2 regions of the Citrobacter werkmanii genome follow, and region 1 is predicted to be linked to the other one. Evidence: predicted binding sites of a transcription regulator. Region 1 holds the regulator's gene; the other holds the start of a gene.
The links. The regulator sigma-54, encoded in region 1, starts transcription at its own class of promoters, with help from an activator protein. The targets are predictions, from matches to a motif close to GTTGGCACANNTTTCGCTNT.
Positions count from the first base shown of each region.

Region 1 (16,067 bases):
ACCGAAGCCGAGCAGCACCGCGAAGTGGTGCGGGTCACGCGCGCTCGCCGTTTCAACGATGATGTTGGCGTCGCAACGCAGGCTTTGTTCTACCAGACGCGTTTGCACTGCGCCCACGGCCATCGGTGCCGGAACCGGCAAGCGGTTTTTCGCGATGTTACGGTCAGAGAGCACCAGCAGTACCGTGCCGTTACGTACCATCTGTTCCGCCTTATCGCACAAGGCTTTGACGGTCTCTTCAAGCGTGGTTTCGGTCACATCAAAGGTGATATCCAGCCGGTCAGCGCGATAATGCTCCTCTTTCATGGTGGTGAGCTGGGTGAAATCGGAGTACAGCAGGATCGGCGATTTAAAGCTCAGACGGTGTGCCTGACCTTCGGCTTCGCAGAAGACGTTCATTTCGCGACCGATGCTGGTGGCCAGTGACATAACGTGCGCTTCACGCAGCGGGTCGATCGGCGGGTTAGTCACCTGCGCGAACTGCTGGCGGAAGTAGTCATAAATGATGCGCGGCTGGCTGGACAGCACGGCAAACGGGGTATCGTCACCCATTGAGCCGACCGCTTCCTGGCCGTTTTCACCGAGCACGCGAATGACGGAATCCAGCTCTTCGGCGCTGTAGTTAAACTGTTTCTGGTAGCTGGCGAGGGTATCATCGTCCAGCTCGCGGCTGCCGACCTGATCGTCAGCCAGCTCTTCGAACGGCACCAGGCGACGAACGTTTTTCTCCATCCACTCTTTGTAGGGGTGGCGGCTTTTCAGGTCATTATCGGTTTCCGCTGAGTGCAGAATGCGGCCGCTGCGGGTGTCGATAACCATCAGCTCGCCAGGGCCGACGCGGCCTTTTTCCACCACTTCATCCGGCTGATAATCCCAGATCCCGACTTCAGAGGCGCAGGTAATCAGCTTGTCTTTGGTGATGACGTAGCGCGCCGGGCGCAGGCCGTTACGATCGAGGTTACAGGCGGCAAAGCGACCATCGGACATGACGATGCCCGCCGGGCCGTCCCACGGTTCCATGTGCATAGAGTTGAAGTCAAAGAACGCGCGTAGCTCCGGATCCATATCCGGGTTGTTCTGCCAGGCCGGCGGCACCAGTAAGCGCATGGCGCGGATGATGTCCATCCCGCCCGCCAGCAGCAGCTCCAGCATGTTATCCATGGAGCTGGAGTCAGATCCTGTTTCGTTGACGAACGGCGCCGCGTCATGCAGGTCAGGGATCAGTGGCGTCTGGAATTTATAGGTACGGGCGCGCGCCCACTGGCGGTTACCTGTGATGGTGTTGATTTCGCCATTGTGCGCCAGGTAGCGGAACGGCTGCGCCAGCGGCCAGCGCGGCACGGTGTTGGTGGAGAAGCGCTGGTGGAACAGGCAGATGGCCGATTCCAGACGCAGGTCCGCGAGGTCCAGGTAAAAGCGCGGCAGATCCGCCGGCATACACAGACCTTTATAAATGTTCACCAGATTCGACAGGCTACAGACGTAGAAGTCTTTATCTTGCAGGAGGCGTTTTTCAATACGACGGCGGGCGATGAACAGGCGGCGTTCCATATCACGTGGGCGCCAACCCGCAGGGGCGTTAACGAAAATTTGCTCAATACGAGGCAGGGAGGATAGAGCGATTTCACCGAGAACACCTTCGTTGGTCGGCACGTCGCGCCAGCCGACAATCGACAGGGTCTCCTGCTGTAATTCTTCTTCGACTATGCGACGAGAGGCTGCCGCCAGTTCAGCGTCTTTATTTAAAAAGATCATGCCGACGGCGTAATTTTTGGCTAAACGCCAGCCGCGCTCTTGCGCCACGATGCGGAAAAAGCGATCCGGTTTTTGTAACAGCAGACCGCAACCATCGCCGGTTTTTCCATCGGCAAGAATTGCGCCACGGTGCTGCATGCGGGCCAGTGCGTGTATGGCGGTACGCACTACCTTGTGGCTAGGTTCGCCTTCTATGTGGGCGATCAGGCCGAAACCACAGTTATCCCTCTCAAGAGATTTATCGTACAACATATGAGTGAACCTCCCCAGGCTCTGCGGGATTCCCATCTGAACCGTTGCGCACGGGCACACCAAGAGCATGGCGACGGGGTTTGCGTGCATACGCTTACCTCGCATTCGCCCTCTTTATCCTTTTCGCACAGGTCAAACAAGTTTGAGGACTTGCTTCAGAGGGAATCTCAATTACTGCATAAATATGATGAGCAGGCTGCTCATCCAGAAAGCTTCCAGCGGATTTCCACGTTATCGGGAATCCACACACAGGTCAAATGGCAATCTTATTTATGCAAAAATGTGCTATAGGGCAATTAACTTTATGAAATTGCTGAAATAAAAGGGTTTTTTACATAGGTTTAACGTAGGAGGAACGGTCAGGGAAGTGTGATCTGTCTCACTGTCAGAACGGCTGTATATCCCTCGTCCTGCCTTTGTTTATCAAGATGTTTGGCATTTTATGCTGGTTTTTAAAGTTTTGGCGTCTTAAAGATACTGTTTTTATGCAAAGAGTATAAGAAGATAAAAAAAAGAGTCGAATATAAGGAAAAGTAATTACATTTTTAGTGAATGAAATTTCGATTATTTTGATTTGTTATGCAATGAATAAAGGCTCGCCAGGGCGATTGATCCAGGTCATCGCCGACTGGGGCAAAAAATGGCAGGCTTTGGCCTCTTTTCAAGGCGCGGTCTACCAGATTATGCAGTTACAGAAATTAGTCAATATGTTTGGTGGGGATCTTTCTCGCCGTTATGGACAAAAGGTTCATAAACTCACGCTGCACGGCGGCTTTAGCTGCCCAAATCGCGATGGCACCATCGGGCGCGGCGGATGTACTTTCTGTAATGTCGCCTCGTTTGCCGATGAAGCGCAGCAGCACCATTCCATTGCCGAGCAGCTTGAACATCAGGCGCACCTGGTCAATCGTGCGAAACGCTATCTGGCCTATTTCCAGGCCTACACCAGCACCTTTGCTGAAGTACAGGTGCTGCGTTCGATGTATCAACAGGCGGTCAGCCAGGCCAGTATCGTCGGGTTGTGCGTTGGGACGCGCCCCGACTGTGTGCCGGAAGCGGTGCTTGATCTGCTTTGCGAGTATAAAGACCTGGGCTATGAAGTGTGGTTGGAGCTCGGCCTGCAAACCGCGCATGACAAAACCTTGCACCGAATTAACCGCGGCCATGATTTCGCCTGCTACCAAAACACCACGCGGCTGGCGCGCGAGCGCGGGCTGAAAGTGTGCTCGCATCTGATCGTCGGTCTGCCGGGAGAAGGGCAGGCAGAATGTCTGCAAACCATGGAACGTGTGGTGGAGACGGGCGTTGACGGTATTAAGCTGCATCCGCTGCATATTGTGAAAGGCAGTACGATGGCGAAAGCCTGGGAAGCCGGGCGGCTGAACGGGATTGAACTGGACGACTACACGATTACCGCAGGGGAGATGATCCGCCATACGCCGCCGGAGGTGATTTATCATCGTATTTCCGCCAGCGCGCGTCGCCCAACGCTGTTGGCGCCGCTATGGTGTGAAAATCGCTGGACGGGGATGGTCGAACTGGATAAGTACCTTAACGAGCACGGCGTGCAAGGCTCGGCGCTGGGTACGCCGTGGGTACAACTGGGGAGCTAGTATGTAGGCCTGATAAGGCAAAGCCGCCATCAGGCAATCTGCGCCTGCTTGCCTGATGGCGCTTCGCTTATCAGGCCTACGATGAACTTATCCGGCCTACCGCCTACCCGGTCATTTCACCGATAACCGCCGCATTTCTTGCACAATCTTCAACGTCACGCTGAGAATTGAGTATTATTGTGCCAAGTTGTCGTGAAGGAACCCTCTATGAAGCAAATTCGTATGCTGGCGCAATATTATGTCGACCTGATGATGAAGTTAGGTCTGGTGCGCTTTTCGCTGCTATTAGCGCTGGCTTTGGTCGTGTTGGCAATTGTGGTGCAAATGGCTGTCACCATGGTGCTGCATGGCCAGGTAGAAAGCATTGATGTCATCCGCTCTATCTTTTTTGGTCTGTTAATTACCCCCTGGGCCGTCTATTTTTTGTCAGTGGTGGTGGAGCAACTGGAGGAATCCCGGCAGCGTCTGTCACGGCTGGTGCAAAAGCTGGAAGAGATGCGCGAGCGCGATCTCAAGCTCAATGTGCAGTTGAAAGATAATATCGCCCAGCTCAATCAGGAAATTGTTGAGCGCGAAAAAGCTGAAGCGGAGCGTCAGGAAACGTTTGAGCAACTGAAGGTCGAAATCAAAGAGCGCGAAGAAGCGCAGATTCAGCTTGAGCAACAGTCTTCATTTTTACGCTCTTTCCTTGATGCCTCGCCGGACCTGGTCTTTTATCGTAATGAAGATAAAGAATTTTCCGGCTGTAACCGCGCCATGGAGTTGCTGACCGGCAAGAGCGAAAAGCAACTGGTGAATTTGAAACCGGCTGACGTTTACTCCCCTGAGGCGGCTGAAAAAGTTATTGAGACCGACGAGAAGGTGTTTCGTCATAACGTCTCGCTCACCTATGAACAGTGGCTGGACTATCCGGATGGACGCAAAGCCTGCTTTGAAATTCGTAAAGTGCCTTACTACGACCGCGTCGGTAAACGACATGGCCTGATGGGCTTTGGTCGCGATATTACCGAACGTAAGCGTTATCAGGACGCGCTTGAACGCGCCAGCCGCGATAAGACCACGTTTATTTCCACCATCAGTCACGAGCTGCGTACGCCGCTGAACGGTATTGTTGGCTTAAGCCGGATCCTGCTGGATACGGATTTGACCGCCGAGCAGGAAAAATACCTGAAAACTATCCACGTCTCAGCCGTGACGCTGGGCAATATTTTCAACGATATTATCGATATGGATAAGATGGAGCGGCGTAAAGTCCAGCTCGATAACCAGCCGATCGATTTCACCAGCTTTATGGCGGATCTGGAAAACCTCTCTGGCCTGCAGGCGCAGCAAAAAGGGCTGCGTTTTGTGCTTGAGCCAACGCTACCGTTGCCGCATAAAGTGATTACCGACGGCACGCGTTTGCGCCAGATTCTGTGGAATCTGATCAGCAACGCCGTGAAGTTTACCCAGCAGGGGCAGGTGACCGTGCGGGCGCGCTATGACCAGGGGAATATGCTGCATTTCGAGGTAGAAGATTCCGGGATCGGCATTCCGCAGGATGAACAGGATAAAATCTTCGCCATGTATTATCAGGTGAAGGACAGTAACGGCGGCAAACCGGCAACAGGAACCGGGATTGGTCTGGCCGTATCAAAGCGTCTGGCGAAAAATATGGGCGGCGATATTACGGTCTCCAGCCAGGCTGGTAAAGGCTCTGTCTTTACGCTGACTGTGCATGCGCCTGCGGTAGCGGAAGAGATTGAAGACGCTTTTGAAGACGATGACATGCCGCTGCCCGCCCTGAATGTCCTGCTGGTGGAAGACATTGAACTGAACGTCATTGTCGCGCGCTCAGTGCTGGAAAAACTGGGTAATAGCGTGGATGTCGCCATGACCGGGAAAGCCGCGCTGGAAATGTTCACGCCGGGTGAATATGACCTGGTATTGCTGGATATTCAGCTACCGGATATGACCGGGCTGGATATCTCCCGCGAGCTTACGCAAAAATACGCGCGTGAAGATCTGCCGCCGCTGGTGGCCCTTACCGCCAACGTTCTGAAAGATAAAAAAGAGTATCTGGATGCGGGAATGGACGACGTGCTGAGTAAGCCGCTGTCAGTCCCGGCTTTAACCGCCATGATCAAAAAATACTGGGATACCCGAAACAAAGAGGAGAGCACTGTGACATCTGAAGAGAGCAGTAAATCGCAAGCGCTGTTAGATATTCCTATGTTGGAACAATACCTCGAGCTGGTGGGACCGAAGTTAATTACCGACGGGCTGGCGGTGTTTGAGAAGATGATGCCGGGATATTTGAGCGTGCTGGAATCCAATCTGACTGCACGTGATAAAAAAGGCGTGGTTGAGGAAGGTCATAAAATTAAAGGTGCGGCAGGTTCGGTGGGGCTGCGCCATCTGCAACAGTTAGGTCAGCAAATCCAGTCGCCAGATCTTCCAGCCTGGGAAGATAACGTTGCTGAATGGATTGAAGAGATGAAGCAGGAGTGGCAGCACGACGTGGCGGTACTAAAAGCCTGGGTGGCGAGTGTGGAAAAAAAATGACCCCGGCTTGACCGGGGTGCGCGAATACTGCGCCAACACCAGGGAAATCGTGGCTGCGCCGTAACTTATTGTCATTGTTTACAAAGGCACAGCCCTATTTTTCAGGCCGCACGCAGTTAAGATAGCAAATCTTAAATAATTTGTTACATGAATCAGTTAAATGTGTGAAGCGTAGCATTTAAATCATAATAACTAATATGTTTCAGCCAGTTGAGAAAGGAGTATCACGATGAAAAAAGTGGGAGTCGTGCTCAGCGGATGCGGTGTGTATGACGGTGCAGAGATCCATGAAACCGTACTCACGCTGCTGGCCATTGCCCGCAATGGCGCGCAGGCCGTCTGCTTCGCACCGGATAAACAACAAGCTGATGTGATTAATCATCTGACCGGCGAGCCGATGCCGGAAACACGCAATGTCCTGATTGAAGCCGCTCGTCTCACACGCGGCGAGATTCGCCCGCTTGCTCAGGCGGTTTCAACGGAACTGGATGCGTTGATCGTGCCAGGTGGGTTTGGCGCCGCCAAAAATCTGAGTAATTTTGCCAGCCAGGGCAGCGAATGCCGGGTTGACAGTGATTTAGCCGCGCTGGCAGTTGCCATGCATCAGATGGGGAAACCGTTGGGATTTATGTGTATTGCGCCCGCCATGTTACCCAAAATTTTTGATTTTCCGCTGCGTCTGACCATTGGCACGGATATCGATACGGCAGAGGTACTGGAGGAGATGGGCGCTGAACATGTGCCTTGTCCGGTTGATGACATTGTCGTTGATGAAGACAACAAAATTGTCACCACGCCCGCCTATATGCTGGCGCAGGATATCGCTCAGGCCGCGAGTGGCATCGATAAACTGGTCTCGCGTGTGCTGGTGTTGGTTGAATGAGAACAGGCGTTACCGCTTTTCTGCGGCGTATCTTTCTACGGGCGGTTATCGTCCTCGCCGTATTCTGGGGCGGGGGCATCGCCCTTTTCAGCGTGATGCCGGTGCCGTTTTCGGCGGTGATGGTCGAGCGGCAACTGGGCGCATGGTTATCCGGTGATTTCGGGTATGTGGCGCACTCGGACTGGGTGAGTATGGATGAGATCTCACCGTGGATGGGGCTGGCGGTGATTGCCGCCGAGGACCAGAAGTTCCCTGACCATTGGGGATTCGATGTCTCTGCCATCGAGAAAGCGCTGGCGCATAATGAACGTAATGAAAACCGTATTCGCGGGGCGTCAACGTTATCGCAACAGACGGCAAAAAACCTCTTTCTGTGGGATGGACGTAGCTGGGTGCGTAAGGGCCTTGAAGCCGGGCTCACGCTGGGGATGGAAACGGTCTGGAGCAAGAAACGTATTCTGACCGTCTATCTGAACGTTGCGGAGTTTGGCGACGGCATTTTTGGCGTGGAGGCGGCGGCGCAGCGGTATTTTCATAAACCTGCCAGTCGCTTAAGTATGTCTGAAGCGGCCTTGCTGGCGGCGGTCCTACCTAATCCTTTACGTTTTAAAGCGAATGCGCCTTCGGGTTATGTGCGTAGCCGTCAGGCGTGGATTATGCGCCAAATGCGCCAGTTAGGCGGTGAGTCGTTTATGCGGGAAAATAAGCTGTATTAGCGGAGTTATTGCCGAATGCGGCGTAAACGCCTTATCCGGCCTACTGGCTACGTTCTGTGTACTCGATTAATCTTCGTCAAACCCTGAATTAAACAGGGCAACCACCGCGGCCAGAGCTTCAACTTCCTGCGGGCCTGTGGCTTCAACTTCTATCTGCCGCCCCTTCGCAGAATCCAGCATCAGCAGCGCGATAACGCTGTTTGCCTCGGCTTCCGTTCCTTCATCATTACGCAGCAAAACTTCTGCTTCGAAACCCTGCATCAATTCAAAAAGTTTCATTGCTGGCCGGGCATGCATGCCCAGCTTATTAGTGATTTCAACGGTTTGCTTCACGGTCATGATTTACGTTTTTCCAGCGTACGATGGCGTGACTGCACGTTTTTACCGCGTGAGCGGAAGTAGTCTGCCAACTGCTCTGCAATATACACCGAACGGTGTTTCCCGCCGGTACAGCCGATGGCTACAGTGAGGTAGCTGCGGTTGTTGGTCTCCAGCATGGGTAACCATAGCTCAAGATAGCTGCGGGTCTGGTAGATAAAATTGTGTACTTCTGTGTGCCTGTCGAGGAAGGCGGCGACAGGGCGGTCAAGACCGGTCATCGGGCGCAGCTTCGGATCCCAGTGTGGGTTGGGCAGGAAGCGCACGTCAAAGACGTAGTCCGCGTCAATCGGGATACCGTGTTTGAAACCAAAGGATTCGAATACCATCGTCAATTCACGTTCACGTTTGCCCAGCAGTCGGGTACGCAGCATTTCCGCCAGTTCGTGTACGGACATTTCGGAGGTATCAACAATCAGGTCTGCGCGGGAACGCAGCGGCTCCAGCAAATCGCTTTCTTTATCGATAGCGCTTTCCAGCGACAAGTTTTTGCTGGAGAGGGGGTGTAAACGACGCGTGTCGCTGTAGCGGCGAATCAGCGTGTTACGGTCGGCATCAAGGAACAGCAACTGCGGTGAGAAGCCTTCAGGCAGATTGTTCATTGCCTGCTCGAAAATCTCCGGGGATTCCGGCATGTTACGCACATCAATGCTGACGGCCGCAGAAATCTGGCGATCGGCCAGTGTACGAGCCAGATCGGGCAACAGCACTACGGGAAGGTTATCCACGCAGTAAAAACCCATATCTTCCAGCGCACGCAGGGCAACGGATTTGCCTGACCCTGAACGACCGCTGACGATCATCAGTACCATGTACTGTTTCTCCTCACAACGACAAAAAAGGATGCCATTGGGTTGTTATGCTTCATCCTGTCCACCTTCGGTGTCCGTGATGATTTGATACAACTCCTGGTCACTCTGTGCGGCGCGCAGGCGACGGCAGATGGCTTTATCTGCCAGACGTTTGGCGACCAGCGATAATGTATGCAAATGCGTCTTGGTTTGGTCTGCCGGGACCAGCAGGGCGAAAAGCAGATCGACGGGTTGATTATCAATGGCGTCGAAGGCGATGGGGGTTTCGAGTTGCACAAACACGCCAACCGCGCGCATCGTGTCTTCTTCCAGCTTGCCGTGCGGGATGGCAATACCATTACCGATGCCGGTACTGCCCATTTTTTCACGCGTCAGAATGGCTTCAAATACCACCTGAGAGGGCAAGCTGAGCTGTTTTGCCGCCAGTTCACTGATGATTTCCAGTGCGCGTTTCTTGCTTTGGCAGTGAACGGCCGCGCGCGTACATTCCTGGTTAAGAACATTGCTCAGTTGTAGAGTCGTATCGTTATTTGTCATAATTTCACCTAAGCGCTAACTGTACAAATGGCCCGTTGTGCTGCACAACAGGCCGTCCTGCACCCGCTAACTGCCCGGAAAGTTAGTGCTGTTTCAGTTTATCTTTATGTTTTGTTAACTGCCGAGCCAGTTTATCAATTAAACCGTCAATGGCGGCGTACATATCCTGACCTTCCGCGCTGGCATGAATTTCACCACCGTTTACATGCAGTGTTGCATCCGAGATATGTGTAACCTTCTCCACTTTCAACACAATATAGACCTGATTAATCCGGTCGAAATATTGTTCAAGCTTGGCGAATTTGGTATTAACAAACTCGCGCAGAGCTTCCGTGATTTCGACGTTGTTTCCAGTGATGTTGAGCTGCATAGTGTCTTCCTTATCGGTTGGGTCACACCAGTTGTTTGCGCTGGTTAGACGGCGGAATGGATAAAGACTCTCGGTACTTCGCAACGGTGCGGCGCGCCACCATGATACCCTGATCCGACAGCATAGAGGTTAACTTGCTGTCACTCAGCGGTTTCGCGGGGTTCTCCGCAGCAATTAATTTCTTCACCAGTGCGCGGATCGCTGTGGATGAGGCTTCGCCCCCGCCTTCAGTGTTAACGTGACTGGAAAAGAAATACTTCAGTTCAAATATGCCGCGCGGACTGTGCAAATACTTTTGCGTGGTCACTCGGGAAATGGTCGATTCGTGCATCTCGACGGCCTGGGCGATATCCGCCAGCACCATCGGTTTCATAAATTCTTCGCCTTGCTCAAAGAAGGCCTGCTGCTGTTCAACGATACAGCGACTGACGCGCAGCAGCGTATCATTGCGGCTTTCCAGACTTTTAATCAGCCACTTCGCATCCTGCAAATTGCTACGAATAAACTGGCTGTCGGCATCGTTGCGCGCGCTATTGCACATCGCGGCGTAGTGCTGGTTAATCTGCAAGCGTGGAATGCTGTCGCCGTTGAGTTCGACCACCCAACGATCGTTATGCTTACGCACCAGCACATCCGGGATGACGTATTCCGGCTCGCCGGTTTGGATCGACTGTCCTGGGCGGGGATCGAGCGACTGGATGAGGTTGACGGCTTCTTTCAGCACGTCTTCTTTCAGTCGGGTTACGCGCATCAGCGAGCGAAAGTCATGGTTGGCTAACAGATCGAGGTGATCGCTGATGATCAGGCGCGCTTCTTCCAGCCATGGTGTGGACTTATCAAATTGCGAAAGTTGGATCAGTAAGCAGTCACGCAGATCTTTGGCTGCCACGCCAACGGGATCAAAGCGCTGAACGCGTTTAAGCACGGCTTCGATTTCATCCATACCGACGTCGTCATCGCCCATGCTTTCGAGAATATCGTCCAGGGTCACGGTGAGATAACCGGTTTCGTCAACCGCATCAACAATTGATGTCGCAATGGCGCGATCGGTATCCGAGAACGGGGTCAGCTCCACTTGCCACATCAGGTAATCCTGCAGCGATTGCGTGGTCTCCCCCTGATAAACAGGCAGTTCGTCGTCAATGTAATCTCCGCTGGTGCCTGAAGGCGTACCGGCGGTGTAGATTTCATCCCAACTGGCGTCAAGCGGCAATTCCTCTGGCATCTCTTTTTGTTCGAGCGCATCTGCGGTATCGAGGGATTCGCTGTCCTGTTTTTCCTGGGTATCAATTTCGTCGTGAAGATCGGTTTGCTCGAGCAGTGGGTTACTTTCCAGCGCTTGCTGAAGTTCTTGCTGAAGTTCCAGCGTGGACAACTGCAACAGACGGATAGCCTGTTGTAGCTGAGGCGTCATCGCCAGTTGTTGGCTAAGCCTGAGTTGCAAACCTTGCTTCATGTTCAGAGTGGTTTTCTCCTGCGGTGACGTGAAGTCTTCTACCCTATCAGAGTCTGAAGTCTTCCCCAAGGTATACGCGCTTAACGTGCTCATCCTGCAGTATTTCTGTCGGCGTGCCGTGGGCGATCAGGTGTCCCTGGCTCACGATATAGGCGCGCTCACAAACTGCCAGCGTTTCGCGGACGTTATGGTCGGTAATCAACACCCCAAGCCCGCTGTCGCGCAGGTGTTCGATGATCCGTTTGATATCGATAACGGAAATCGGGTCAACACCGGCAAACGGTTCATCAAGCAGGATAAATTTCGGATTCGCGGCCAGCGCGCGGGCGATTTCCACACGGCGTCGTTCACCACCGGAGAGCGATTGGCCCATGCTGTCACGCAGATGTTCGATATGGAATTCTTCCATCAGCTCATTGGCGCGATCTTCCCGCTGCTCACTAGTGAGATCGTCACGAATTTGCAGTACCGCCATCAGGTTATCAAACACGCTCAGGCGACGGAAAATAGACGCTTCCTGCGGTAGGTAGCCGATGCCGCGACGCGCGCGCGCATGCAGTGGCAGCAGACTGATATCTTCGTCATCGATGATAATGTTGCCCGCATCGCGCGGGACAATGCCGACCACCATGTAAAATGTCGTTGTCTTGCCCGCACCGTTAGGACCAAGCAGACCGACGATCTCCCCGGAGTTGACGGTCAGACTGACATCTTCCACCACACGGCGGCCCTTATAGGCCTTTGCAAGGTTCTTTGCAGTTAATGTTGCCATAACGAATCAGTTACCTTTTTTCTCTGCCGGAGCCTTGTTTTTGTCCTGCAACTGCGACGGAACCAGAACGGTGGTGACGCGTTTGCCTTTATCGCTGAAGGCCTGCATTTTCTGCTCTTTTACCAGATAGGTGATCTTATCACCCGTGATGTTGCTATCGAGCTGTTCCAGGTAAGCCTTACCGGTGAGCACGACGAAGTCTTTCGCCAGTTCATAGTGCATGTGTGAGGCGCGGCCTTTCACTGGCTTACCGTTGTCCTGCATCTGGTAAAAGGTGGCGGGCTCACCGTAACCATCAATCACTTCTTTACCGTCTTCACCGCCCGGGCGGGTCACAACGACTTTATCGGCATTAATTTTGATGGTGCCCTGAGTCACAATCACGTTACCAGTAAACGTCACCACGTTGCCCTGCATATCCAGGGACTGCTGGTCCGACTCGATATGAATCGGCTGCTCGGTATCGCCGGTGACGGCAAATGCCGGAATGCTGGCGGCCAGAAGTGAACTGGCAAGCACAAGATTAAGGCTGAGTTTGTTTATTTTGGATTTCATATGAGGTTCTAACCTTTTCAATCAGCTCGGCGTTCTTGTTGCGTAAGTTGCCGCGCATCTTCAGTCCGCTGGAGTTAAATGTTGTGCCATATAACGTGACAAGATCATCAGAAGTGACGTCTTGAGTCACCAGGTTAATCTGTGCGTTATCGGTCGTAATTCTGCGTAGTTGAGAGTCAGGCACCAGGGCGTTAACTTCAACATGGCCGTACAGATACAGCATTCGATCGTTGGTCAATTTGGCTTTATCGGCTTTGATTGACCAGGTCGGTACTTTATCTTTATCAAACGTGGTTAATACCGGTTGAGTAAACCACGAAACCGCTTGCTCCGAATAATATTCAACGTGTTGGGCGATCAAGTGATAGCTCAGCGCGCCTTCCGGACTATACACGACGGTATCGGTATGTTCGCTTTTATAGGTTGGCTCGTTGTTATTGACGGCGACCTGAGTGGCCTCGTCTTTGTCTGCCAGGTTAATACCAATCATCACAAGGACAGCCAGCGACAGTAGAATGATAACCCAACGTCTGGTTTTGCTCATATCGATTGCCCTTTGGCCTCGTCCAGTTTGCCCTGCGCCAGGAGTAATAAATCGCAGACTTCACGTACAGCGCCGCGTCCCCCATCGATACGGGTGACGTAGTCGGCGCGTGGAATCAGCAATGGATGGGCATCCGCCACCGCTACGCTTAATCCCACTTTTGCCATCACTGGCCAGTCGATCAGGTCATCGCCAACATAGGCCACATTTTCCGGCGCGATCGCCAGTTTTCCAAGCAGATCGTCAAAGGCGATCAGTTTGTCTGACTGCCCCTGATACAGATGCGTGATCCCCAATGTGGCACAGCGATCTTCTACAAGTTTAGCCTTTCGTCCGGTAATAATAGCAACCTCAATACCGGAAGTGAGCGCACAGCGAATTCCGTAGCCATCGCGGACGTTAAAAGCCTTCAGCTCTTCACCGTTGTTGCCCATATAAATCAGACCATCAGACAATACGCCATCCACATCCAGGATCAGCAAACGGATGTTCTCAGCCCGGGTGATAACGTCAGCGTTGACGGGTCCATAACAGGTCGCAAGCGACGCACCTGCTTTACTCATTTTCTTTATCCTTGAGTTTCTTACACTACACCTGCACGCAGCAGATCATGCATATGTAACACACCGAGTAACTGGTCGCCATCAGCAACCATTACCGAAGTGATATGGCGGGACTGCATTAAGTTCAGGGCATCAACGGCAAGAATGCCCGGACGCACGCGAATGCCTCCAGGGGTCATCACATCGGCAATGCCTAACTGGCGTACATCTACGCCCATATCAAAGACGCGACGTAAATCGCCATCCGTGAAAATACCGTCAATCTTCATTGCATCATCGCAAATGACGGTCATGCCGAGATTTTTACGTGTGATCTCAAGTAAGGCGTCACGCAGGCTGGCGCTTTTATTAACATGCGGAATCTCATCACCCGTATGCATAATATCGTTAACACGCAGCAAAAGCTTACGGCCCAGTGCGCCACCCGGATGCGATAACGCAAAATCTTCCGCGGTGAAGCCGCGTGCTTTTAATAACGCCACGGCAAGGGCATCGCCCATCACCAGCGTTGCGGTGGTGCTGCTGGTCGGCGCCAGGCCTAACGGGCAAGCTTCCTTGGGCACTTTAACACACAGATGCACATCTGCCGCACGCGCCATGCTGCTTTCCGGACGGCCGGTCATGCAGATAAGCGGGACATGAAGACGTTTTAATACCGGGATTAACGCTGCTATCTCATTGGATTCGCCGGAGTTAGAGATGGCGATCACCACATCCTGCGGCGAGACCATGCCTAAATCGCCATGCGCGGCTTCGCCCGGATGCACGAAAAATGAGGGGGTGCCGGTGCTGGCAAAAGTGGCCGCCATCTTCCGCCCAATATGTCCGGATTTCCCCATCCCCATCACCACGACTTTGCCCGGGCAACTGAATATTTTTTCACAGGCGAGGGTAAAGTTTTGATTAATGTACTGATCAAGCTCCGCCAGGCCTTCACGTTCAATTGCCAGGACTTCCTTGCCTGCTTGCTGAAAGTCAAAACCCGGTTGCAACTCTAAGTGCGACATAATGCGTTTCCAGTTATCCAACGAGAAGTGGCGATAACCAATACAGCATCGCCAGCCATATGATAAAACCGCCGGTCAGCAGCGCACCCGCGCCGCGACCAATCTGGCGCGGACGTCGCCAGCAGAGTAGTGCAAAAATCACGCTCACCAGCAGCATGACGCTATAGTCACGGGTGAAGGCCATCGGATTGACTTCACCCGGCGTAATTAGCGCCGGTAACCCGAGGACGATAACAATATTAAAAATGTTCGCGCCGATGATGTTGCCAACGGCAATATCGTTTTCGCCTTTACGCAGACCCGCAATGGCCGTTGCCAGCTCTGGCAAACTGGTACCAATAGCGACTACCGTCAGCCCGATGGTGAGTTCGCTCATGGCGAAATAGTTCGCCAGTACGGTGGCGTTATCCACCACCATCCGTGTTGCCATTGGCATAATAATCAACGCAACGCCCAACCACAAAAATGCGACCGGCAATCCGCCTTCGCGTGGAAGTTCCGCTATCTGCTCCCGGGTCAGCGTGTCATTGCCTTGTCGCTCAGCCAGACGGGCGATTTTAACAATGAATAGCAGCCATAGCACGGCCAGAAGCAGGAGAAAGAAACCGTCACTACGACTCAACTGGCCGTCATACAACACGGATGCGGCTAAAATACTCACCAGCAACATTAGCGGTAATTCACGGCGCAGAACATCAGAATGCACGGTAAAAGGATGAATCAGCGCCGACAGACCTAAAATAAGCAGAATGTTGGTAATGTTAGAGCCGATAGCGGTACCCACGGCCAGATCGAGTTGCCCATTTATTGATGCCGCCACAGAGACAATGATCTCGGGTAACGACGTCCCTACGCTGACAACGGTCATCCCAATAATAATGGGGGGGATACCGAAATTTCGACATAAAATGGATGCGGCAAATACCAGACGGTCGGCACCGTAGACCACCAGAAGTAAACCAATTATTAACAGCGCCGTCGCTAAAAGCATCTAAAGTCCTTTCTTCAGGTATACTCGCCGGTCCACTTGAAGGATCTTCTGGAAGCCGTAACGAAGTCTTAATTTTGACTTTATGCGGCTAAAAAGTAAAACAAATGCCAGCTTTCGCTAACCAGGACAGGCAATAATCTGTAAATATGTTGGGTTCAGGGCTAAATTGAGCGCCAAACTCTTCGATCAACGAGGCAATAGTAAAGGATGAATCAATGGGTCAGTCTGTGGCGAATCTAGTCGATATGCGCGATGTCAGCTTTTCCCGAGGCGATCGCTGCATCTTTGATAATATTTCCCTGACGGTGCCGCGTGGTAA
Region 1 covers NZ_CP044101.1:4,556,754-4,572,820, reverse strand. The annotation lists gene gltB (glutamate synthase large subunit) at 1-2,007, opposite strand, end outside; gene FOB24_RS22490 (TIGR01212 family radical SAM protein) at 2,691-3,620, shown strand; gene arcB (aerobic respiration two-component sensor histidine kinase ArcB) at 3,828-6,164, shown strand; gene elbB (isoprenoid biosynthesis glyoxalase ElbB) at 6,394-7,047, shown strand; gene mtgA (monofunctional biosynthetic peptidoglycan transglycosylase) at 7,044-7,763, shown strand; gene npr (PTS phosphocarrier protein NPr) at 7,830-8,102, opposite strand; gene rapZ (RNase adapter RapZ) at 8,099-8,953, opposite strand; gene ptsN (PTS IIA-like nitrogen regulatory protein PtsN) at 8,999-9,490, opposite strand; gene hpf (ribosome hibernation promoting factor) at 9,573-9,860, opposite strand; gene rpoN (RNA polymerase factor sigma-54) at 9,883-11,316, opposite strand; gene lptB (LPS export ABC transporter ATP-binding protein) at 11,363-12,088, opposite strand; gene lptA (lipopolysaccharide ABC transporter substrate-binding protein LptA) at 12,095-12,643, opposite strand; gene lptC (LPS export ABC transporter periplasmic protein LptC) at 12,612-13,187, opposite strand; gene kdsC (3-deoxy-manno-octulosonate-8-phosphatase KdsC) at 13,184-13,750, opposite strand; gene kdsD (arabinose-5-phosphate isomerase KdsD) at 13,771-14,757, opposite strand; gene FOB24_RS22420 (calcium/sodium antiporter) at 14,771-15,748, opposite strand; gene mlaF (phospholipid ABC transporter ATP-binding protein MlaF) at 15,964-16,067, shown strand, end outside.

Region 2 (16,067 bases), 700 kb from region 1:
ATATGCATGCCCGGTTGTTGCGGTCCTAACAGACGGTCGACCAGATTACGCAGGCGGTCGGCCTGCTCAATAATAACTTTGGTATATTCGGTCAGCGCCGGGTCCGGGAGCGCTTTACTGAGAAGCTGCGCCGCGCCGCGTAAACCGCCCAACGGGTTTTTAATTTCATGCGCCAGACCGCGTACCAGATCCCGGGCGGCAATTTGTTGGGCATGCTGGAGCTGTTCCTGACTCAGACGGCGCTGGTTATCCATTGGCGCCATCTCCAGCAGGATAAGCCCATCAGGCAGCCTCTGGGCGGTCACAGAGAGAATATGCGAGTGGCTGTCTATCACCAGCGTCACTTCGTTATCCGTAAAGCCCTGACCAGCTTCCAGGCTCTCACGCATCAGTCCGATGTTTAACGAAAAATAACTCAACAGATCGGGCAGCGGTGTACCAAACAGTTTGCGGGAGCTTTGGGCGAGCAGTTGTTGCGCCGCCGGGTTGGCGTAATGTATCGACAGCTCATCGTCGACGAGTAAGATGCTATTGATTAAAGAATTGAGGATCTGCCCAGCATCGGGCAGCGTGCCGGTTGCCATTCAGCAGTCTCCTGAAAAGTGTTGCACCATTTTAGTGCATTATAGCTTTTTATGGATAAAAAGCGCGAGAAAGCAGGTTGTTAGTGGAGAAAAAAGCCCATCCAGAGATGGGCTAAAAGTTCCACGGCAACTAAAACCTTCGTCTTTCTCCCTACAGCTGTGTTGGCTGCTTTTGCTCACCCCAGTCACTTACTTATGTAAGCTCCCGGGGATTCACTCAATTGCCGTCTTGCAGTAGCAAGAAATCCATTGGTTATTACACCCTCTGCACGTTTTTATGTGAGAGTGTAAAAGTTAAATTAAACGCTGTAGTACAGCTCAAACTCTACCGGGTGCGGCGTCATGCGCACACGGTCATCTTCTTCACGACGCAGCGCAATGTACGCATCGATCGCTTCATTGGTGAACACGCCGCCTGCAGTCAGGAACTCGCGGTCCAGATCCAGTTCTTTCAGTGCTTCTTCCAGAGAACCTGCAACCTGTGGGATCTCCTTCGCTTCTTCAGGCGGCAGGTCGTACAGGTTTTTGTCCATCGCTTCACCCGGATGGATCTTGTTCTTAATACCGTCAAGACCCGCCATCAGCAGCGCGGCGAAGCACAGGTACGGGTTAGCAGCCGGGTCCGGGAAGCGCACTTCGATACGACGCGCTTTCGGAGAAGCCACTACCGGAATACGGATAGAAGCAGAACGGTTACGGGCAGAGTAAGCCAGCATTACCGGCGCTTCGTAACCCGGGACCAGACGCTTGTAGGAGTTGGTGGTCGGGTTCGCCAGGGCGTTGATCGCTTTAGCGTGTTTGATAACGCCGCCGATGTAGTACAGCGCCTGCTCAGACAGACCCGCATATTTGTCACCGGAGAACAGGTTTACGCCGTTCTTGGACAGGGACATGTGGCAGTGCATGCCGGAACCGTTATCGCCAAACATTGGTTTTGGCATAAAGGTCGCAGTTTTACCGAAACGGTGAGCGACGTTGTGAACCACATATTTGTAGATCTGAATTTCGTCCGCTTTTTTGGTCATGGTGTTGAAGCGGGTCGCGATTTCGTTCTGACCAGCAGTCGCTACTTCGTGGTGATGCGCTTCAACGACCAGGCCCATTTCTTCCATGATCAGACACATGGTAGAACGGATGTCCTGAGAAGAATCTACCGGAGGAACCGGGAAGTAACCGCCTTTCACGCCCGGACGGTGACCTTTGTTACCACCTTCGTATTTGGTGGAGGAGTTCCATGCGCCCTCGATATCATCGATAGCCACGTGGGAACCGGAAATGGACGCGCCGAAACGGATGTCGTCAAACAGGAAGAACTCTGGCTCTGGCCCGAACAGAACGGTGTCTGCGATGCCGGTAGAACGCAGGTACTCTTCAGCGCGTTTAGCGATGGAGCGCGGGTCGCGGTCGTAGCCCTGCAGCGTACCGGGTTCCAGGATATCACAACGGATGATCAGGGTGGACTCTTCATAGAACGGGTCAATGAGTGCAGTAGACGCATCTGGCATCAGAACCATGTCTGATTCGTTAATGCCTTTCCAGCCACCGATTGAGGAGCCGTCAAACATTTTGCCTTCTTCAAAGAATTCGGCATTTACCTGATGAGCAGGAATAGTGACGTGCTGTTCTTTACCTTTAGTATCAGTGAAGCGCAAATCAACAAACTTCACTTCGTGTTCGTTCAGCATCGTCAAAACGTGTTCAGCGGACATACTTACTCTCCCGGATTGGTCATGGTCGTCGTGGTAACGAAGTCTTCAATTCTGCAAAAAATTGGCCGTGTCGCCGTAAAAAAGATAAAGCGAAATCTGTGCCAACTTTTAAATTGCCCCTAAAAGGCGTTATCATGCGCACTATCGTGCAAAGGGGCTGCACCATGAAGGATGTATTGCACCATTATAGTGCTTTAATGTGAACATTAAGCACCATATTGGTGCAACGCACCCCAGATTACCCCTTTTAACGCTCCGTGAATGTGATCACAAAGAAACTCTGCAATACTTGTTTGCGGAGGATGTTTGTGATCCTGTTTTGTACTGCGATTAATCCGTGTACAATAACGCGCTATTTCTAAAATGCCTGAGGCAAAGTTGTGATCGAAAATTTGCGTAACATCGCCATCATCGCGCACGTAGACCATGGTAAAACGACCCTGGTAGACAAGCTGCTCCAACAATCCGGTACGTTCGATGCACGTGCTGAAACCCAAGAGCGCGTGATGGACTCCAACGATTTGGAGAAAGAGCGTGGGATTACCATCCTCGCTAAAAACACCGCTATCAAATGGAATGACTACCGTATCAACATCGTTGACACCCCGGGGCACGCCGACTTCGGTGGTGAAGTTGAACGTGTAATGTCCATGGTCGACTCCGTGCTGCTGGTGGTGGATGCAATGGATGGTCCGATGCCGCAGACGCGCTTCGTGACCAAAAAAGCCTTTGCCCATGGCCTGAAGCCAATTGTTGTTATCAACAAAGTTGACCGTCCTGGCGCGCGCCCTGACTGGGTTGTTGATCAGGTATTCGACCTGTTCGTTAACCTCGACGCTACCGACGAACAACTGGACTTCCCGATCGTTTACGCTTCCGCGCTGAACGGTATCGCAGGTCTGGATCACGAAGATATGGCGGAAGACATGACCCCGCTGTATCAGACCATCGTTGATCGCGTACCGGCTCCGAACGTAGACCTTGACGGCCCGCTGCAGATGCAAATCTCTCAGTTGGACTACAACAACTACGTTGGCGTTATCGGTATCGGCCGCATCAAACGCGGTAAAGTTAAACCGAACCAGCAGATCACTATCATTGATAGCGAAGGCAAAACCCGCAACGGTAAAGTCGGTAAAGTTCTGACCCACCTGGGTCTGGAACGTATCGAGAGTGATATTGCCGAAGCAGGCGATATCATCGCGATCACCGGTCTGGGCGAACTGAACATCTCCGACACCATCTGCGACCCGCAGAATGTCGAAGCGCTGCCGGCTCTGTCCGTTGATGAACCGACCGTAACCATGTTCTTCTGCGTAAACACCTCTCCGTTCTGTGGTAAAGAAGGTAAATATGTTACCTCTCGTCAGATCCTTGACCGCCTGAACAAAGAGCTGGTGCACAACGTTGCGCTGCGCGTTGAAGAAACTGAAGATGCGGATGCGTTCCGTGTGTCCGGTCGTGGTGAGTTGCACCTGTCTGTTCTGATCGAAAACATGCGTCGTGAAGGTTTCGAAATGGCGGTTTCCCGTCCGAAAGTTATCTTCCGCGAAATCGATGGCCGTAAACAAGAGCCGTTCGAAAACGTAACGCTGGACGTTGAAGAGCAGCATCAGGGTTCTGTGATGCAGGCTCTGGGTGAGCGTAAAGGCGATCTGAAAAACATGAATCCAGATGGCAAAGGCCGCGTACGTCTTGACTACGTGATCCCAAGCCGTGGTCTGATCGGCTTCCGTTCAGAATTCATGACCATGACCTCCGGTACCGGTCTGCTGTATTCCACCTTCAGCCACTACGACGACGTTCGTGCGGGTGATGTGGGTCAGCGTCAGAACGGCGTACTGATCTCCAACGGCCAGGGTAAAGCAGTTGCGTTCGCACTGTTCAGCCTGCAGGACCGCGGTAAGCTGTTCCTGGGTCACGGTGCTGAAGTTTACGAAGGCCAGATCATCGGTATTCACAGCCGCTCTAACGACCTGACCGTAAACTGCCTGACCGGTAAGAAACTGACCAACATGCGTGCGTCCGGTACTGACGAAGCAACGGTTCTGGTTCCGCCGGTTAAGATGACTCTGGAGCAGGCTCTGGAATTCATCGATGACGACGAACTGGTAGAAGTGACTCCAACCTCTATCCGTATCCGTAAGCGTCACCTGACTGAAAACGATCGTCGCCGTGCAATGCGTGGCGCGAAAGAAGAGTAATTAACGCTCTTTCTCAGGTAAGCATAAAAAAGCCGCTGGTTATCAGCGGCTTTTTATTATCTCGGGAGTATCAGAAGAAATACTTTGCCCCAATACGAATCTGATTTTGCTCGCGATGATAAGGTTCCACATTGCGATCTAACCAGCGTAACTCCAGATAGGGTAGCCAGTGTTCATTGATACGATACTTAAAGGTATTTGTAATTTCCCAGTGATGATCTTTTCCGTTACTGCTGTTGAAGTCATTAACTCGTATAAAATAGTGCGGCTCAAAGGTATAGGAAAACTTATCGGTGATAGTAAAATTCCAGTAGTTACCTATTTCATAGGTATCGTTATTATCCTGATCACCGTTTAGGTCGGTTGAACTGTAGTTATTATGGTTATAACGATTACGCACGGTAAGATTAAACCACGGGGTAAATTTATAATTAACATCCAGGTAGGCAGCGCCACCGGAACCCGTACTCTTATCATTGATCAACCCACCGGGCTGGATAGTTAATTTATCCGTTGGTTTAAATAAAGGATACCAACCTTCTATTTCGTTATAGCCGTGTTTTAACTCATCCTTGCGTTGCATGGTGTAGGTGTTGGTGAGCATGATACCTGCGCCCATATCGGAGTTATAGCCAACGCGCATCATCACTTCTATCTGATCGGATGCCAGATTATATGCCTCGCGGTTCTCGACATAGGCGCCTGCAAAAACAGAAGTAGACATAACAGAGGATAAGAGAATTATTGTTGTTAACTTTTTCATAATAAATCCATTTTTTAAGCGTAGGGAGGCCGCCATCCATTAAGATGGAATAAGCGGCAATTATTTTTATACGTTTACAGCAGAGGTATTATTTTTAGTGGTAACAGGATCCGCTTGAGTGTTGTTTTTCTTCCGTTGGCTGATTTCCTCAATAATAAAAGCAAAACGCGTTTCATTGAGTTTATAAAATAAACCCATCGTGAATGCAGCGATAATAGCCAGCCCGCAAGGCCACAGAAAAATAAGCTGACGCAGGCCAAGCAGGGTGGCATCGCTCTGGGTTATGTTGGGAATATAACCGATTTGCGTCAGCATGATGCCTGGCAGGAAGCCCGCGAGCGCAGCGGAAATTTTGCGAGAAAAGGTATAACCCGTATACACCGAACCTTCCGCGCGGATCCCCGTTTTCCATTCGCCATAATCGACCGTATCCGGAACCAACGCCCAGTTCAGGCTGTTGACGAATGCTGTCCCGAAGAAGGCCATACAGGAGAATGTTACGAACAAAAATGACGTACTGCCCCAGAAAAAGTTCAAAACATCACCGACAGCCCATAATGCCAAACCGCCGAGATAAACCTGCTTTTTACCGAAGCGTTTCACGGTCGCGGGAACCAGCAACACGCCGACCAGAATGCATCCCATGCTGAAAAAACCCATCCACGACAGCAGATGAATATCATTGAGCACGTACTGGGTGTAATACACCTGGATTGCCAGTTTGATGTTGAATGCGGCCAGTGTACACAGGTTGGCGACACACAGCACCAGCAGCGGGGGATTACGGAAAATGGCACAGAATGATTTGAGAATGCTGGGCTTATGGTGATCCGGCACGATTTCGATATAACGTTCTTTCACACCGCTAAAGCACCACCACATGCTGAACAGCCCGCAGACTGAAAAGATCAATGCGGCAATCAGATAACCCAATGAGGGGGAACTGACAAACAGCGCCTGAATCGGCATAAAGCCAACGGTACACAATAGCAGACCCATGGTTGCGCCGCCCTGACGCCAGGCGGCGAGCTGAGCGCGTTCATGTGGGTTTTTCGTGATAGCTGGCACCATCGCGCCGTAGGAGCAGTTCATCAGGCTATAGAACAGACCAAACAGCATAAACAGCACCGTCGCCAGCCCGGTTTTCACCGTGAGCGTAAAATCTGTCGCTAAAAACTGCGCGCTGGCAACGATTGCGACAGGGAATGACGCATATAAAATAAAGGGTCTGAATTTTCCTTTTGTGCCAATATTTCGCCTTGAGTCCAGCAATACACCGGTCAGCATATCGGTAAAGGCGGTGAAGAACTTCGCCACCAGAAAGATAATCCCACCGTAATATGCAGGCATCCCTAGTTCATCGGTATAAAATTTAAGCAGATACAGCGTGCCGATACACAGCATCAAATTTGAGCCGAAGTCACCCACTCCGTAGGCGAATTTTTCACGCAGGCTCAGTTTTAGCGTTAGCGGATCATGAAAAGACATAATCGCTCCTCAATAGCGCCCCGTAGAGCGCTATTCATTATTATCAAACGGGTTGTTTACGTGCTTCTATCTCTTCAACGATGCGGACATACATCTTTTCGTTGAGATTGTAGAAACAGCCCATTGCCACGATGGTGATAACTGCCAGGGCACACGGATAAATAAAGATAAGCTGCCGCAAACCTTCGACCGTGCTCGCAGATTGCACCACGTTGGGGACGTAGCCGATTTGCGTCAGCATCCAGCCAGGGAAGAAGCCTGCCAGCGCCTGTGAAACTTTACGGAAGAAGGTGAAGCCAGTGTATACCGTGCCTTCAGAGCGTACGCCGGTACGCCATTCGCCATATTCCACCGTATCGGAGACCAGCGCCCAGTTCAGACTATTAACGAAGGCTGAGCCGAAGAACGCCAGACAAGAGAAGGCGACAAAGCTGACTGAGCCACCGCCAAGGAAGTAGTTAAGCAGATCGCCCGCGACCCAAATCAGCAGTCCGCCAATATAAACTTTCTTCTTACCAAAACGTCTGACCATCCCAGGCATCAGGAAGACGCCAATGAAGATACAGCCCATGCTGAAAAAACCCATCCAGGAAAGGAGGATCGGATCGTTCAGTACGTACTGGGTGTAATAGACCTGAATCGCCAGCTTGACGTTAAATGCGCCCAGCGTACAAAGGTTGGCAATGCACAGAATAAATAGCGGGCGGTTACCGGCGATGGCGCGGAAGGATTGCAGCAATCCCGGTTTTTGCGCGGCATCCACAGGTTTCACTTCCACGTAGCGTTCTTTTACACCGGCATAGCACAACCACATGAATAACAGGCCAAACAGCGAAAACAACGTGGCTGCGAAAATATAAGCCAGCTGTGAATTGCCTTCGATCAGGTTCATTACCGGTACAAAGCCGACGGTGCACAGCAGCAGCCCGAGAGTTGCGCCTCCTTGTCGCCAGGCGGCCAGCGACGCGCGTTCGTCCGGGTTTTTCGTGATTGCAGGCACCATCGCGCCGTAAGAGCAGTTCATCATGCTGAAGAACAGCCCGTACAGCATAAACAGCACCGTTGCCATGACCGTTTTACCGGTGACTTCAAACGGTGTACCGACAAAGTTGGCAATCGCCAGCAAGGTAACCGGAAATGCGGCATAAAGGACGAATGGACGGAATTTACCTTTCGGGCCGATTTTGCGGCGCGAATCGAGCATAATCCCGGTGCCCATATCAGTAAACGCGGTAAAAAACTTGGCGATAAGGAAAATGATACCGCCATAAGTTCCCGGTAAACCAAGGACATCAGTATAAAACTTGAGTAAATAGAGCGTACCAATGTCCAGCAGGATATTGGAGCCTAAATCACCCATCCCATAGGCGAGTTTTTCTTTGAACGGCAAGCGTAGGGTTGCCGGATTAGAGGAAGTCTGACTCATTATTATTCTCCATGTGCCCGCGAGTTGCCCCGCGGGCGAGCCGTGTTAGATGTTGCGTAAAGTGGCAAACAGTGATGCCCATTCACTCTTCGCGCGATAAAACACCGGAGGCTGGCCAATAGGCGCATCCACGGTAATTTCACCCCCCTGGTAAGTTTCCCCGGTCCAGACGTTGATCCAGCTATCCTCTGGCAGATACAGCGTCCAGTCGCTGCGTCCCTGTTCGTGAACTGGCGCTACCAGCAAATCTTGTCCCAGCAGGTACTGATACTTCAGGGTGTAAGTACGCGCATCGTCTTCGTAATGCAGGAACAGCGGGCGCATCACCGGCAGACCGGTGGCGCTGTTTTGCGCGACGGCCTGTTTGAGATACGGCTTCAGGGTGGTGAAGACGGTGGTCATGCGGGCAAAGTGGGCAATGGTTTCTACATCGCCATCAAACTGCCAGTTATCGCCCGGGCGGTTACCTTCATGGGTGCGCATCATCGGGGTGAAGGCGCTGAAATCACACCAGCGTAGCAACAGCTCTTTGCTGCGTTTCATGTCAAACAACGTGGTGTAACCACCGATATCGCTGTGGTGCAGACCGTGGCCGGTCATCGCCAGCGACAGCGCGGCAGAAACGACCGAGGCCAGACCATCGTCGAGGCTCCAGTCAACGTTCTGATCGCCCGCCCACATCATGGTGGAGTATTTCTGGCTGCCGGTGTAGCCCGCACGCATAAAGAACAGGATCTCGCCGAGCTTGCCGGTCTCCTGTAGCGCTTCGTAGTTACATTTCGCCCACAGTGCGGGCCACGCGTTATGCATAATTTCGGCGCTGACGCCGTTGTGCAGGTAAGTGTCGGTTGGCAGGTATTCGCCAAAGTCGGCCATCCAGCCGCCGCAGCCCAGCGCGATCATGTTCTTTTTGATCACTTCTTTGAACCAGCCGTAAGCTTCGGGGTTGGTCAGATCGACTACGCCGCCGTAAAACTCGCCGAACTCAACCAGATAGTCATCGCCAGAAGCATCTTTCGCCAGATAACCGTGTTTGGCTGCTTCAGCGCAGAGATCTTTGTCGCTGGCGACGTACGGGTTGATATAGGAGAGGAACTGCACGCCTTCTTCTTTCCACTGCTTAATACGACTGTCCAGTTGCGGGTAGTTGTCGCTGTTCCATTTCCAGTTCCACATCACGCGCTTACCAAAGGAGGTCATGCGGATCCCGGACCAGTCCTGTGCCCAGATGCCGTTAACTTTCACGCCAGCGTTACGCATGGTGTCCAGTTTGTTCTGGCAAATCTCAGTCCCGCCCTGAATGCCCAGCGTGACGCCGTCGTAAATCCAGTCCGGCAGCTCCGGCTGGCGGCCTAACAATGCGGTTAATTTCTCCAGCAGGGAGATGTAAGTGTCAGCGCACTCAAAGCGCAGGGTGGTTTTATCCTCCCACAACGCCAGTTCGTGATACTCCGGCGCGCTGAAGTCGAAATTCATATAGCAGCTGTTATCAACGTGGCAATAATACTTCTGCGTACTGACAAAGGTTGGTTGTGGGAAGAAGGTCCAGTAGTAGTCACCGCCAGCATTTTCTTTGCAGTCGGCCTGCCAGGTGACATAGCTTTTTTTGTTGCGGCCCACGCCCTGTTCGCTGGTCCACAGTGGGAATGGCTTACCGCGCAAATCGAAATAAGAGAACTGTTCGCCGCAGCCGTAAATATGGTCGTCTGGGTTAGCGGCCAGACGCAGCCATATACGGTTATGGCTGCGTTCCTCGTTATGAAGGTCGAGCTTCAAACGACCCTGTTCATCGGTAGAGATGTGCAGCGTGGCGTTGATAGTATTACCGCGGCTGAAATCTACCCGCCAGCCTTCAGGAGACTCGCTTACCGTGGCGTCGGTCAGGGCAATCTTCTCATTGAGCTTGTCTTTAATGCTGAAGTTACCGCGGAACATATCAATGTCGGCAACGCCAGCGCCAATCCACAGGCAAGGGGTCTCTGCGCTGTGACGTAAGATCGGGCGCTGGTGGTACGTCAGTGTAAATCCATTTTGTAACGTCGTCAGTTCTAATGCGGTGGACCGTTGTTGTAGCGAATTCATTTTCGTCTCCGTAAAAATAGGGTATTTCGGTAATTTGTCGGAAATCTGTTATTCACTGCCGATTAAAAAATGCATTTGATGCGTTTCTCCGGGCGCGAGATGAATCAGGCTAATCCCGGAGTTAAAGGCGTCGGGCGGGCAGGTCATCGGTTCTACCGCCAGGCCGCGGCGTGCTAATTTTTCGCCGGTATACACCTGCAGCCAGGGCTGGTGGCTGCGTAAATACGTCGACATGTTTTGAGCGGGGCTGGTCATCCTGACCTCCCACCCAGCGTCAGGCTGCAAGCTCCTGAATGTATGATCGAGAGTGGTTTGCGCGATTAAGCGCGGCGTTGTGAAATTGCGTTCATCACACATTTCTGTACTCATCGGGAGCATTAATTCGCAGCTATCGATGGGTTGCAAATTGCAGGTCAGGTAGGGATGTGCTCCCGCGCCATACGGTGCAGTTTCATCGCCCACATTCTGGGTACGAATAAAAACGTGCAGTCCGCGGGGAGCATCCAGCCGATAATTCACCTCTGAATACAGCGCAAAGGGATAACCATAAGAAGGCGGTAGAAAAATCGTCAGCGACACTTCCGTGTTCGACAGTTGGTTAATCTGCCAGTCGCGCCAGGCCAGTAATCCATGAATGGCGGTATGCGAAACAGGGTCGTTAACGGCAAGCTGATAGGTCTTGCCGTTATGTTGATAGCAGCCGTCTGCAACGCGGTTTGGCCAGGGAATTAACACTTTTCCCAAATGCGCCAGCGGCATCTCTTCCGGCTTATGTGGAATAACGACGTGACGCCCACGGTGCGTCAATTCTGCTAACCCAGCGCCAACCGTGACGATTTTCGCCTGGTAATGGCCAGCCTGAAGATGAAGGGTTTTTCCACCGCTATGCATGACTGCTCACCTCGTGATTTATTTGGCGTTGATATCCAGCAGACCGGCTGCCACCGCCGGAGCAAGACCCGGAGCCAGCGGCAAACGTGGGATCACGAGGCAGTGCAGCAGATGGTAAATATCCTGCTTACCGTCCCAGACTTTGGTAGTTACCTTGTTATCGGTATCCAGCTCCTGCCACCATGAACCGGTCTCGTAATCCATCAGATACGTGATGCAGTAATCCCACCACTTCTGATACCAGGCTTCGTACTGGCTGTCGCCAGTGAGGGTGTAGAGGGCGTAAGCGGTGCCCATGGCCTCGACTATCGGCCAACGCACTCTTTCACGCACGATGGGTTTTCCGTCCCAGTCCACCGAGTAGACAAAGCCGTCTGCGCCGTCCGGCGCCCAGGCATCGCGGATAGTGGCGTGGAACAGACCCTTGGCATCTTCCAGCAACCAGGCGGGAGGCGTTTCAAAGCGGGCCTCCAGCGCGGCATGCAGATGCAACATCAGGCGGCCCCATTCGATCCAGTGGCCCGGCGTGCCGCCGTAGGCGCGGAAACGATGCGCTGGATTATCTTTGTTGTAATCGCGGATTGGGTTCCACTGTGAATCGAAGTGTTCGTTGACGCGATACTCACCCCTGCGAGCCACATCGTGAATAATTACCGATGCGATACGTAGCGCGCGATCAAGCCATTTGCGGTCATGGGTAACGTCATAAACGATCAGGAAGGCTTCAACCGCGTGCATGTTGGCGTTGCCGCCGCGGTAATCTTCCGTCTGGCTGAAGGCTTCGTCCCAGGACTCCAGACACATCTGCTCATCTTCGCTCCAGAAGTACTTCTCAATCACTTCGATAGCGTCATCCAGCAATTGTCTGGCCTGTGGATGCCCGGTAGTGACCGCGCTGGCTGCACCAAGCAAGACGAAGAAATGCTGATAGCCCTGTTTGGAGGCATCCATCACGCCTTCGTCATTTACGCAGGCGTACCAGCCTCCGTAACGTGTGTCGCGTAGCGCGCCATTCAGCGCTTTAATTCCGTGATCGACTAGCTGATATGCGCCGGGGCGACCCATGGATGCGGCAACGGAGTAAACGTGCAGCATGCGGGCGGTGATCCACAGATGTGTTCCCATATCCGCTCTGACCTGACCACTATTTCCCAGCCAGCCAAAACCGGTAGGAACAGCAGCATTTTTACCAAAGTTAAAGATGCGGTCAGTTTCCTGCTCCAGCCAGCGATTGTGGCTTAAGGTGTTAAACCATTTCATGTTTTGATCCTCGATTAACGGCGGGCCATCATTTCGTCGACGATATCGCCCAGACGCTGCAACTTAGGTGCGGAAACGTCGCGCAGCATTAGTTCGGTGTCCGGCAGGCCAATAACTGATGACCAGACAGCACGCCCAGCCAGGAAGCCGGATGCGCCAGCGGTCATCGCCACACTGACCGCGCGTGGGAACAGTTTTTCATCCACACCAGAGGAGAGGATGACCCACGGCATGTTGATGTTTTCATGCAGACGCTGAGAGGCGCTGAGCAATTCCTGTTGGGGCCCTTTGCCGTACAGCGGCATCTCGACCTTGTAGAGATCGGCACCGCTATCGCCCAGCTCTTTCGCGGCATCGATAATGGCCTGTTCGCGATCGAACTTATCGCCACGACGCGGTGGACGAACAACCGGCTCAATGATGCTCAGCAGACCATTGGAATGGCATAGCTCATTGAATTCTTTGACCATATCCAGACGCTGCTGGGCATCTTCATCACTACGCCACAGCACCAGCAGTTTGAGAGCCTTGGCGCCATCTTGCTTCACGGCCTGTGGATTAATTTTTTTATCAATCACCACGCTATCGACCGGAATGCCATTACCCGGAATAAAGTCATCAGCGGCAACAATCATGGCGCAGCTTTTGGCGACCGCATTTTGCTCTACGACCTGGCGGTAGCAGAACTGCTGATCGACCAGAATGGCGGATGCATAGGGAGAAAGGATCTTCGCCGCATTGACTTTAAAGTCGGTCAGCACGCTGTCATTGATCGGGGATTTTGCACCCGCTGCGGCAAACATTAAGCGCATGGCTTCGCGCTGATCGACCGCCAGCATGGCAAAACCGCCGGAAGCGCGGGTGATATCTTTCAGGGTGTACTTCGTCATTGTTCAGTCCTTACTTATCTGTGTGTTTATTTAGCCCGGCGGATGCGCGAACCTGTTCAAGAATTGCGGTCCAGTCTTCCCGTCCACGGCCAGCGGCGCGTGCCTGGTTATAGACTTCGCGGGAGGCGGCGCCGAGCGGCATCGGCACATGCAGAAGGTTTGCGACATCCAGCGCGATGCCAAGATCTTTGTGAGCTAAATCGATCATGAAGGCGGGAGAAAGATCGCCTTTCAGCACTTTGTTCGGCCAGGAGGTAGTGAAATGGCCTTTTCCGGCAGGGGTGCCGCTCATTACCTTCAGAGCCACATCGAAGGAGAGACCGAGCGCTTCGCACAACACGGCTGCTTCGGCTGAGAGGGCGTTCAGCGCGATACTCATGTAATTGTTGATGAGCTTCACGCGGATCCCCATGCCGGGCCCCCCTGCGTTGATCAGCTCATTCCCCATCGCCATCAGCACCGGTGTGGCGCGTTCCACCTGTTCTGGTGTTCCGCCCGCCAGCAGCAGCAGCGTTCCCGCGATGGCGTGATCGGAGGTGCGTCCAACCGGGCAATCCATCATGTCAAAGCCTTTGGCACGCATATCGGTAATCAGTTTGTCGGTTTGCAGCGGGTGAATGGTGGACATATCAATCACCAACGCCTGCGGGGAGAGGCTTTCGCAGATGCCCTGTTCGCCGAACAGTACGCTGCGTACCAGATCGCCGTTGGGGAGCATAGTGATGACAAATTCCGCCCCTTTTGCTGCCTGAGCCGGGCTGCTGGCAGGCTGTGCACCTTTTTCCACCAGGCGCTGAACGGCATCCGGGTTAACGTCAAAGACGCTGAGTTGATGGCCCTGCTTCAGCAAGTTGCTCGCCATGGGGGAACCCATCTGACCTAATCCGATAAATGCTATAACTGCCATAACGTTCTCCTGAGACGTGGATGTCATTTTTTGTCATTTAAGGTCGTTTGTTTTTGTCTGTTTTTGATCGTATTTGTAATTTATGGTCAAAAAATTGACAGCCGTCACTTTTTAAACATTTTGTGAAATTAAAATGATCCCATCTTGAAACGCCTAAGGAATGACCATGATTCGTATTGCTTGTGTAGGGATTGCCGTAATGGATCGCATCTATTACGTAGAGGGGTTACCGACTGAAGGGGGGAAATATGTGGCGAAGCGTTATACGGAAGTGGGCGGCGGGCCTGCGGCAACGGCCGCTGTGGCTGCAGCGAAACTGGGGGCGCAGGTGGATTTTATTGGCCGTGTGGGCGACGATGACACCGGAAATAGCCTGCTGGCGGAGCTGGAATCCCTGGGGGTGAATACCCGCTACACCCGACGCTACGTGGGGGCGCAATCCTCCCAATCGGCAATTCTGGTTGATGCACAAGGGGAACGAATTATCGTTAACTATCCCAGCCCAGATTTACTGCATGACGCTGACTGGCTCAATGAGATCGATTTTTCCCAGTGGGATGTGGTGTTGGCGGATGTTCGCTGGCACGAGGGGACTAAACAGGCGTTCACGCTGGCACGCCGGGCGGGAGTCATGACGGTACTGGATGGCGATGTAACGCCGCAGGATATCCGTGAGCTGGTGACGTTAAGCGATCATGCCGCGTTCTCTGAACCAGGTCTGGCGCGTATGACCGGGATAAACGATCCACTGGTAGGACTGAAAAAAGCAAAAACGCTCACAAATGGACATGTCTATGTGACAAGGGGCAGTGACGGTTGCGACTGGATAGAAAATAATACATTGCAGCATCAATCAGGTTTTACCGTTGACGTTGTTGACACCACCGGGGCCGGAGATGTTTTTCACGGTGCGCTCGCATTCAGTCTGGCCAACGGAAATACTCCGGAAGACGCTGTCAGGTTCGCCAGTGGTGTTGCGGCGCTTAAATGCACGCGCCCGGGAGGACGAGCCGGAATCCCTGACTGTGATCAAACCCGATCTTTTCTGTCACTTTTTGTATAAAATGCCAGGGCAATGGTTTTTCGAGGAAATTTCATGAGTCTTACCGAACTGACCGGTAATCCGCGACACGATCAGCTACTGATGCTGATTAGCGAGCGCGGTTATATGAATATTGATGAGCTGGCCAGCCTGCTGGATGTGTCCACGCAGACCGTGCGTCGAGATATTCGTAAACTCAGCGAGCAGGGATTAATTACGCGTCATCATGGTGGCGCGGGCAGAGCCTCCAGCGTGGTGAATACGGCGTTCGAGCAGCGTGAAGTCTCGTGGACGGAAGAGAAAAAGGCCATCGCCGAAGCGGTGGCCGACTACATTCCTGATGGGTCAACGGTGTTTATTACTATTGGCACCACCGTTGAGCAGGTGGCGCGGGCGCTGTTAAACCATAATCATTTGCGCATTATCACCAACAGCCTGCGGGTGGCACACATTCTGTATAACAATCCACGTTTTGAAGTTATGGTGCCAGGTGGAACGTTACGCCCGCATAACAGTGGCATTATCGGTCCTTCCGCCACGGCATTTGTCGCTGATTTTCGCGCTGATTACCTGGTAACCAGCGTGGGGGCGATCGAAAGCGATGGTGCGCTGCTGGAGTTTGATGTCAACGAGGCCAGCGTCGTGAAAACGATGATGGCCCATTCAAGGCATATTCTGCTGGCTGCGGATCATACGAAATACACGGCTTCTGCCGCGGTAGAGATTGGCAATGTGTCTCAGGTGACCGCGTTGTTTACCGATGAATACCCTGGTCCCGCATTGCATAATTTACTCCAGTCTCAGCAGGTGGAAATTGTGCA
Region 2 covers NZ_CP044101.1:325,979-342,045, forward strand. The annotation lists gene glnL (nitrogen regulation protein NR(II)) at 1-584, opposite strand, end outside; gene glnA (glutamate--ammonia ligase) at 884-2,293, opposite strand; gene typA (ribosome-dependent GTPase TypA) at 2,674-4,497, shown strand; gene ompL (porin OmpL) at 4,568-5,260, opposite strand; gene FOB24_RS02270 (MFS transporter) at 5,327-6,748, opposite strand; gene FOB24_RS02275 (MFS transporter) at 6,792-8,174, opposite strand; gene FOB24_RS02280 (alpha-glucosidase) at 8,220-10,256, opposite strand; gene FOB24_RS02285 (aldose-1-epimerase) at 10,305-11,147, opposite strand; gene yihS (sulfoquinovose isomerase) at 11,166-12,407, opposite strand; gene yihT (sulfofructosephosphate aldolase) at 12,422-13,297, opposite strand; gene yihU (sulfolactaldehyde 3-reductase) at 13,308-14,204, opposite strand; gene FOB24_RS02305 (sugar kinase) at 14,371-15,267, shown strand; gene FOB24_RS02310 (DeoR/GlpR family DNA-binding transcription regulator) at 15,301-16,067, shown strand, end outside.
Region 2: the regulator sigma-54 is predicted to act here: its motif matches at 2,380-2,399, upstream of glnA (glutamate--ammonia ligase).